2 regions of the Stappia sp. ICDLI1TA098 genome follow, and region 2 is predicted to be linked to the other one. Evidence: predicted binding sites of a transcription regulator. Region 2 holds the regulator's gene; the other holds the start of a gene.

Region 1 (4,388 bases), on a different contig from region 2:
GCGGGGAGATGAAACGGCGATGGCTGGCTTTACCGGTTTCGCCGGATAACCTTGTCGCACATCCCCGCCCGGTCTATACGGGCGCTGCGAAAATGCGGTTTCACCGCACGTCGCGGACCAGATCAGGGCGGGGGCTTAGGATGACGAGAACAGGGATTTGCGGCGGCAGGACCCCAGGCGGAGCCATGCGGCATCTTCTTGCAGGCGTGGCGCTGCTGACGGTGGGCGCAACCTGCGCGGCCGCCCAGGACACGGCCACGGTGCCGCCCGCCCTCGCCTCCGCCTATGAGCGGCTCGATGCGGCCTGGGCCGAAGCGCCGCTCGGCTTCACCGCCGCCACCTTCGTTTCCGGCGATGTCACGGGCTACGGCCAGTATACGCCGCGCGCCGACGCGGTCTTTGCCGCCGGCGAGCCTCTCGTCGTCTACGCGGAACCGGTGGGCTTCGGCCATGCGGCGACCGACGACGGTTTCCGCGTGGCGCTTGCCGCCGACTACGAGATCCTCAACCCCTCGGGTCAGGTGCTTGCCAGCCAGTCCGGCTTCGCCGAACTCGGGGCCAGCGCCCGCGTGAAGATCCGCGAGTTCCACACCACGCTGCGTTTTGCGTTCGAGGGATTGCGTCCGGGCGACTACCGCCTGGTGACCCGGCTGCGCGACACGGCCAGCGACAAGACCGGCAGCTTCGTCCTGCCCTTCACCGTGAAGGCCGCCACGCAGGCGAACTGACGCGGCGGCGGACTGTCCTCTATCGGCTCAGGCGCAGGCGGGTGATTTCGTTGGCGATGCGCTTGAACGCATCGACGAGATCGCCGTTCGACTGGGCATCGAAGGCCATGGCCGAGGTGGTTGCGCAATTGCGCAGCAGCGTGACCGTGTTCTGGTCGCGGATCTGGAAGGCGATCGTATAGATCTGCACTCCGTCCTTCTTGGCGTTCGAGCAGGTCAGCGCGACGCGCTCGTCCATCTTGTTTGGGATCGACCAGGACGTGTTCACACCGGGCCCGAGACGCTCCTCCGTGCCGTAGCCATAGGCTTCCGGCTGGGTGTTGTTGGGCGAATTCTGCTGACCATAGGTGTTGTCGCCATCGGTCATGATGATGAGGATGCGGACATATTCCGTATCCTCCTCTTCCTTCTCCGGATCCCGGGCCGAGGTGAAGGGTGCCTGCGGCGTCAGCAGGCGCCAGCCCCACACAGCACCCTGATGGATGTTGGTGTTGCCGTCGGCGTTCATGCTGTTGATGGCGTTGAGCACCGAGGACTTGTTGTTGGTCAGGTCCGTCAGTTCCTGGGTGCGGCAATTGTAATTGGGGCCGCGGCTCCAGCTCGTGCCGTAGTTCCGCGTTTGCCTGCGATACTTGCACAACCGCTTCTGCGCGTATTCCCAGCGCTCCATGCCCTCGCGCCAGTAGACGTCGCGCACGCGGCTGTCGCAAGAGCCGTCGTCATCGTACAGATAGCTGTTGGAGAAATAGTCGTACCAGCCGGCATTGGAGTCGTCCGGCTCGTCGGGCGCGAATTGCGGGACATAGAGCGTCGCCGGGTTGGACGCGGTCGGCGCCGTGTCATCCACGTCATAGGGCATCGGCCGGGACTCCACGCAGCCGCGCCAACTGGTGTACTTGAGCTGCTTGTAGAGACTGAAGCGGCTTGGCTGTCCGTTGATCAGCGCGTCACGATCGAACTCGGCCGGGTCCGGCGTGCCGTTCGGCCGGGTTTCGAAGTTCTTCCAGTGGATCGGCGACTTGCCTTCCCTGTCCATCCAGGTCGCGTCTTGGTTCGCGGGACCGATGTTGACGAAGGAGGTGAAGGGCACGAGCCCGATCTTGACCCGGTCCTTGCGGTCGCTCTCCTCGTTGATGGCGAACAGGGTCTTGGTCAGATCCGTCGCCGCGCTCTTCAGCGTCGACATCTTGCTGCCGCGCATGGAGCCGGAATTGTCGAGCACCATCGCCACGTCAAAGACCGCCTTGCCGACCACGGTCTGCGAGTTGACCTCGACATCGAGCGCCGACAGCCCGAGCAGGCCGCCGAACTTGGTCGGGACGCTCGTCTTGGCGGTGACGCTGACCGTTCCCTTCTCGACGGAGACGAGAAGCTCGGGGGCAACCCCGTCGGGATCCTTGTAGATGGAGTTGAAATAGGCTTCCGCCCGTTCGCGGATCTTGGCGTCGGACAGGCCGTTGCTGTCGTAGTTCGCCGCCAGCGCCGTCGCGTCCACCGCCTGCTGCAGGCCGATCTTGACGGTGTAGCCGCGCGAAAAGTCGACGCCCGCTCCGACAATCATGATCATCAGCCCCGCCGCGATGGCAAAGGGAATGACGATGTTGCCGCGCCTGTCGCGGACGAAGCCGGCAAGGCGCGCGCGGATTCCGCTCTGGCGGGGGGCGTCGGAAGGGGGTCTTTTCATGGCGCCGACGGTATCCCCGTCAGGTTTCGAATTCCTTGCACGGACCGTGCATTTCGAAGGCTTTCGAGGGCTTGGGAAAAACTCGACGCTGAGTCATTGACAGCCGCCGGGGCCCATCCTACATCAAGCTCGCTGTTAGCACTCTCATCAACAGAGTGCCAACGTGGTCCGCGGCTTCCGTCGTCGGATCCGCAATGCCGGCGGGGGACAGGCGCTCTCCTGACCCATGCATGGCGCGGAACGCGGCGGAGGAAGTACCACGCTGGCCGGGAAAGGAAAGAGCACAACATGAAATTCCGCCCTTTGCATGATCGCGTCGTTGTCCGCCGCGTCGATTCCGAGGCCAAGACCGCCGGTGGCATCATCATTCCGGACACCGCCAAGGAGAAGCCGCAGGAAGGCGAAGTCGTCGCCGTCGGCCCCGGCGCGCGCAAGGAAAACGGCGACCTCGTCGCTCTCGACGTGAAGGCTGGCGATCGCGTCCTGTTCGGCAAGTGGTCCGGCACCGAGGTCAAGATCGACGGTGAAGACCTGCTGATCATGAAGGAAAGCGACATCATGGGCGTTGTCGGCTGATACCGACGCACCTTCCCTGATCTGCCCCATGCCGGGGCGCTTGCGGGGGCCGAAGACAGGCGGATGGCGAAAGCCGGTTCCGCCCCGGCCCTGAAAACGGGACGCCGAACCTCGTCGTCCGCCGCAAGCCGCGCCCCACGGGGCGATTTTCTGTCAAGGAGACCTGAAAATGGCTGCCAAAGAAGTCAAGTTTTCCACTGATGCCCGCGACCGCATGCTGCGCGGCGTCGACATTCTCGCCAATGCCGTCAAGGTGACGCTCGGCCCCAAGGGCCGCAACGTCGTCATCGACAAGGCCTTCGGCGCTCCGCGTATCACCAAGGATGGTGTGTCGGTCGCCAAGGAAATCGAGCTTGAGGACAAGTTCGAGAACATGGGCGCGCAGATGCTGCGCGAAGTCGCGTCGAAGACCAACGACATCGCTGGCGACGGCACGACCACCGCGACCGTTCTGGCCCAGTCGATCGTCCGCGAGGGCGCCAAGTCGGTTGCCGCCGGCATGAACCCGATGGACCTGAAGCGTGGCGTCGACCTTGCCGCGGCTGCCGCCGTGAAGGACCTCGAGGCCCGCTCCAAGAAGATCTCCACCTCGGCCGAAGTGGCTCAGGTCGGCACGATCTCCGCCAACGGCGACACCCAGATCGGCGCCGACATCGCGGAAGCGATGCAGCGCGTCGGCAACGAGGGCGTGATCACCGTCGAGGAGGCCAAGTCGCTCGAGACCGAGCTTGAGGTCGTCGAGGGCATGCAGTTCGACCGCGGCTACCTGTCGCCGTACTTCGTGACCAACGCCGAGAAGATGGTCGCCGATCTCGAGAAGCCGTACATCCTGCTTCACGAGAAGAAGCTCTCCAACCTCCAGGCCCTGCTGCCGATCCTCGAGGCCGTCGTTCAGTCCAGCCGTCCGCTGCTGATCATCTCCGAGGACGTCGAAGGCGAGGCGCTTGCCACGCTCGTGGTCAACAAGCTGCGTGGCGGCCTGAAGATCGCTGCCGTCAAGGCTCCGGGCTTCGGCGATCGCCGCAAGGCCATGCTCGAGGACATCGCCATCCTGACGGGTGGCACGGTGATCTCCGAGGACCTCGGCATCAAGCTCGAGAGCGTCACGCTCGACATGCTCGGCACCGCCGAGAAGGTCGCCATCACCAAGGAGACCACCACGATCGTCGACGGTGCTGGTGACAAGGCCGACATCGAAGGCCGCGTCGCGCAGATCAAGGCGCAGATCGAGGAGACCACCTCTGACTACGACCGCGAGAAGCTCCAGGAGCGTCTTGCCAAGCTCGCTGGCGGCGTTGCCGTGATCCGCGTCGGCGGTGCCACCGAGGTTGAGGTCAAGGAAAAGAAGGACCGCGTCGACGACGCTCTCAACGCGACCCGCGCGGCCGTCGAAGAAGGCA
Region 2 (4,388 bases):
GGGCGCCCGCCGCCTGCAGCTTCTCCTCGATGGTGCGCATGGCCATGGCGAAGTCCTTCTCCGGCCCGGCCCAGCGGGCCGAGTAGATGCCGGGGTCGCCGCCGAGCGCTGCCACGCAGAAGCCGCTGTCGTCGGCCAGCGCCGGCAGGCCCGTGGCCTCGGTCGCCGCCCGCGCCTTCAGCTCGGCGTTCGCCTCGAAGGTGGTGCCGGTCTCCTCCGGCTCGGGCAGGCCGAGCTCGCCGGCCGAGACCACCTCGAGACCAAAGGGGGCCATCAGCTCGGAGAACTCGCGCAGTTTGCCCTTGTTGTGGCTCGCCATCACCAGCCGGCCCGGGCCGAGCCTGCGGCGGACTTGCGTCTCGCTCATCGGCTGGACCTCACAGGATCGCCATTTTCTGGAAATCGACGAGCCGGGCGATACCGGTCTTGGCGAGCCCCATCAGCGCTGCGAACTCCTCCTCGGAGAAGGGCGCGCCCTCGGCCGTTCCCTGGATCTCGACGATGCCGCCGGAGCCGGTCATGACGAAATTGGCGTCCGTATCGGCTTCGGAATCCTCGGCATAGTCGAGGTCGAGCACCGGCGTTCCGCCATAGATGCCGCAGGAAATCGCCGCGATGTGGTCCTTCAGCACCGGCTTCGTCACCATGTCGCGGGTGCGCATCCAGTTGATGCAGTCGTTGAGTGCGACCCAGGCGCCGGTGATCGCCGCCGTGCGGGTGCCGCCATCGGCCTGGATGACGTCGCAGTCGACGGAAATCTGCCGCTCGCCGAGCGCCGGCAGATCGACGACGGCGCGCAGGCTGCGGCCGATCAGGCGCTGGATTTCCTGGGTGCGGCCCGACTGCTTGCCGGCGGAGGCCTCGCGGCGCATGCGCTCGCCCGTGGCGCGCGGCAGCATGCCGTATTCGGCCGTCACCCAGCCGCGCCCCTGGCCACGCAGCCAGGGCGGAATGCGCTCCTCGAGGCTGGCCGTGCACAGGACGTGCGTATCGCCGAACTTGACCAGGCAGGAGCCTTCCGCGTGCTTCGAAACACCGCGCTCCAGCGTGACGGCGCGCAATTCGTCGGCTGCGCGTTTGGATGGCCGCATGTTGTCTCCCTCTCGTGGCTTCGGCAGTCGACAAAGGCCCCCCGCGGGCCGGCCGACCATGGCGCGGCTTCGTGCCGGCACCGTTCATTCGGCACCGTCTTAAACCAGGACGGAGCGCGAGGAAATCGCCTGTGGACGGAAAAGGCAAGGCATGCTCCTCGCGCCGCCCGCCGCTTGGGTTGTGACATGCCGGCGCCGGAGCATTATATAGGGTTCTTGGCGACCGCCGCTGGCGGTGCCGGGGCGGGGTGCGTCGCGGCTTTCGCCTGTTCGAGCGTCCGCAAGCCCGCGGTCGCACGACGCGCCAGCAATTCGAGGATGGCAAAGTGACCCTGGGCGTTCCTTCCGTCAGCCTGCGCGATCTCGACCAGCGCTCGCGCGAGATCTTCCGCTCCATCGTGGAGACCTATCTCGACACGGGCGAGCCGGTGGGGTCGCGCAATCTCTCGCGCCTGCCGTCGATCCAGCTCTCGCCCGCCTCCGTCCGCAACATCATGGCCGACCTGGAACATGCCGGTCTGCTCTATGCGCCGCATACGTCCGCCGGCCGACTGCCGACGGAGGGCGGCTTGCGCTTCTTCGTCGACGCGCTGCTCGAGGTCGGCGATCTCACACGCGAGGAGCGGGACCGCATCGAGGTGCAGGTGAAGGCCGCGCGCAGCGAACGCACCAGCGAGCAGCTTCTCACCGAGGCGAGCCAGATGCTGTCCGGTCTGTCGCGCGGCGCCGGCGTCGTCTTCACCCACAAGACCGATGCCCGCCTGCGCCACGTCGAGTTCGTGCGCATCGAGCCGCTCAAGGCGCTGGTGGTGCTTGTCGGCGACGACGGCTCGGTGGAGAACCGGGTGATCGACCTGCCCGCCGGCCTGCCGCAGTCGGCGCTGGTGGAGGCGTCGAACTATCTCACCAACCTCATTCGCGGGCGCACGCTCGCGCAGGCGCGCACGGAGCTGGAGACGCAGCGCGATCGCCATCAGAAAGAGCTCGACGAGCTCACCGCCAAGCTGGTCGAGACCGGCATTGCCACGCGCGCCGGCGACGTCGGCCAGTCCGGCTCGCTGATCGTGCGCGGCCGCTCCAACCTTCTGTCGCAGCTCGAGGCGGAGCGCGATCTGGAGCGCATCCGCCTGCTCTTCGACGACCTGGAGAGCAAGCGGGACCTGATCCAGCTTCTCGCCGCCGCCGAGGGCGGCGACGGGGTCCGGATCTTCATCGGCTCGGAAAACAAGCTGTTCTCGCTCTCCGGCTCCTCGATCATCGTTTCGCCCTTCCGTGATCAGGACGAGCGCATCATCGGCGTGCTCGGCGTGATCGGGCCGACGCGGCTCAACTACGCGCGCATCATTCCGATGGTCGACTACACCGCCCGGCTGGTCGGCCGGCTGCTCGGCTGAGGCCGCCGGACCGCGCCTGGCGCAAGACATGAAATCTTCAAGGACCGACATGACCCTGAGCCCTGCCGAACTCGAACGCTATGCCCGCCACATCGTGCTCCAGGACGTGGGCGGACCGGGGCAGCAGAAACTGAAGGCGGCGCGCGTGCTCGTCATCGGCGCGGGCGGGCTCGGCGCGCCGGTGCTGCAGTATCTGGCCGCCGCCGGCGTCGGCACGCTCGGCATCGTCGACGACGACACGGTGTCGCTCTCCAACCTCCAGCGCCAGGTGATCCACGACACCGACCAGCTCGGCGAGCCCAAGGTGGCGAGCGCGGCGGAGGCGATCGCCCGGCTCAATCCCCATGTGAAGGTCGAGCCGCATCCCGTGCGGTTGCAGCCGATGAACGCCCTGGCGCTCGTCTCCGCCTATGATCTCGTGGTCGACGGGTCCGACAATTTCGACACGCGCTATCTGGTCTCCGACGCCTGCTTCTATGCCGGCAAGCCGCTGGTGAGCGGCGCGGTCGGCCGGCTCGACGGATCGCTGACGCTGCTCAAGCCGCATGAGAAGGGCGAGGACGGGACGCCCAATCCGACCTACCGTTGCATCTTTCCCGAAAAGCCGCCGGCGGGGCTGCTTCCGACCTGCGCCGAGGCCGGCGTGCTCGGCGCGCTCACCGGCATGGTTGGCACCATGCAGGCGATGGAGGTCATCAAGGAGATTGCGGGCTTTGGCGAGGGGCTGCTCGGCCGGCTGCTGCTGATCGACGCGCGCAACATGCGTTTCGAGACCATCCGCTATCGCTGGTCGCAGAAGAACCCGCTGAACGGGAGCGCACCGAGGCGCGTCGAAGAGATGATCGGCGGCGCCGAGGTTCACGACGAAAGTCATGGCGAGGACCGGTGAAGGCACTGTTGAAACGCATCGTGTCCGGTGCCCCGGCACCGCTTCCCGAGGCGGTGAGCATCGAGGTCGGGGGCGGGTGCCAGCGGGTTGTCCTGCGTCGCAACGCCCGGGCACAGCGATATATCCTGCGGGTTCCAAGCGGCGGCGGCGATCCGGTGATGACGGTTCCCGCCAAGGGCACGCTGGAAACGGCCCTGCGCTTCGCCGAGAGCCACAGGGGCTGGCTTGAAAAACACCTGACCGCGCGGCCCGATCCGGTCGCCTTCGCCGCCGGCGGGGTCGTTCCCGTGCGCGGCGTCGAGCACCGGATCGAAGCCACGGGCCGGCTGCGCGGCCTGGTCTCGCGCCGTGAGGACGGGGACGAGCCGATCCTGGCCGTTCCAGGCGGGCCGGATCACCTTGCCCGCCGTCTCACCGACTGGCTGCGTCGCGAAGCCCGCGCCGATCTCGAGGCGGCGGTTGCCCGGCACGCCGGGGCGCTCGGCCGGTCCCCCGCCGGCATCGCCCTGCGTGATACCAGAAGCCGCTGGGGGTCGTGCAGCGCCAGCGGCCAGCTCTCCTTTTCCTGGCGGCTCGTGCTTGCGCCGCCGACGATCCTCGATTACGTCGCAGCCCATGAGGTTGCCCATCTGGCCGAAATGAACCACGGTCCGCGCTTCTGGGCGCACTGCCGCCGGCTGGCGCCGCAGACCGACGAGGCGCGCGACTGGCTTCGGCGCGAGGGCGGGCGGCTGCATCTCTATGGGTAGGGACCTCGGCGGCTTTCCGTCCGTGCCCTCCCATCCTGTCCTGTCGCGCCGTCCGGCGCACCGATCAAGGCCCGTGCCATGCTCAAGCCCGACACCTGGGCCCTGACGATCCTGCTTGCCTCGCTGACCGCGCTGGGGCCGATCTCGACCGACATGTACCTGCCGGCACTGCCCGGCATCATGCGCGAGCTTGGCACCGACCACGCGGTGGTGCAGCTGACCCTGTCGATGTTTCTGGTCGGCTTCGCCGCCGGCCAGATCTTCT

What was found. Region 2 encodes HrcA, which represses chaperone genes, less so after heat shock. Its sites were predicted from a motif close to GTTAGCACTCNCNNNNNGNGAGTGCTAAC; they were not measured.
Region 1: the regulator HrcA is predicted to act here: its motif matches at 2,547-2,575, upstream of groES (co-chaperone GroES).

The regions. Positions count from the first base shown of each region.
Region 1 covers NZ_JBTZBT010000002.1:297,833-302,220, forward strand. Annotated here, with positions in the region: gene ACSLUQ_RS11725 (sigma 54-interacting transcriptional regulator) at 1-49, shown strand, start outside; gene ACSLUQ_RS11730 (hypothetical protein) at 186-728, shown strand; gene ACSLUQ_RS11735 (TadE/TadG family type IV pilus assembly protein) at 748-2,412, opposite strand; gene groES (co-chaperone GroES) at 2,701-2,988, shown strand; gene groL (chaperonin GroEL) at 3,158-4,388, shown strand, end outside.
Region 2 covers NZ_JBTZBT010000003.1:492,824-497,211, forward strand. Annotated here, with positions in the region: gene rdgB (RdgB/HAM1 family non-canonical purine NTP pyrophosphatase) at 1-367, opposite strand, end outside; gene rph (ribonuclease PH) at 378-1,091, opposite strand; gene hrcA (heat-inducible transcriptional repressor HrcA) at 1,418-2,485, shown strand; gene moeB (molybdopterin-synthase adenylyltransferase MoeB) at 2,535-3,374, shown strand; gene ACSLUQ_RS17315 (M48 family metallopeptidase) at 3,383-4,123, shown strand; gene ACSLUQ_RS17320 (multidrug effflux MFS transporter) at 4,202-4,388, shown strand, end outside.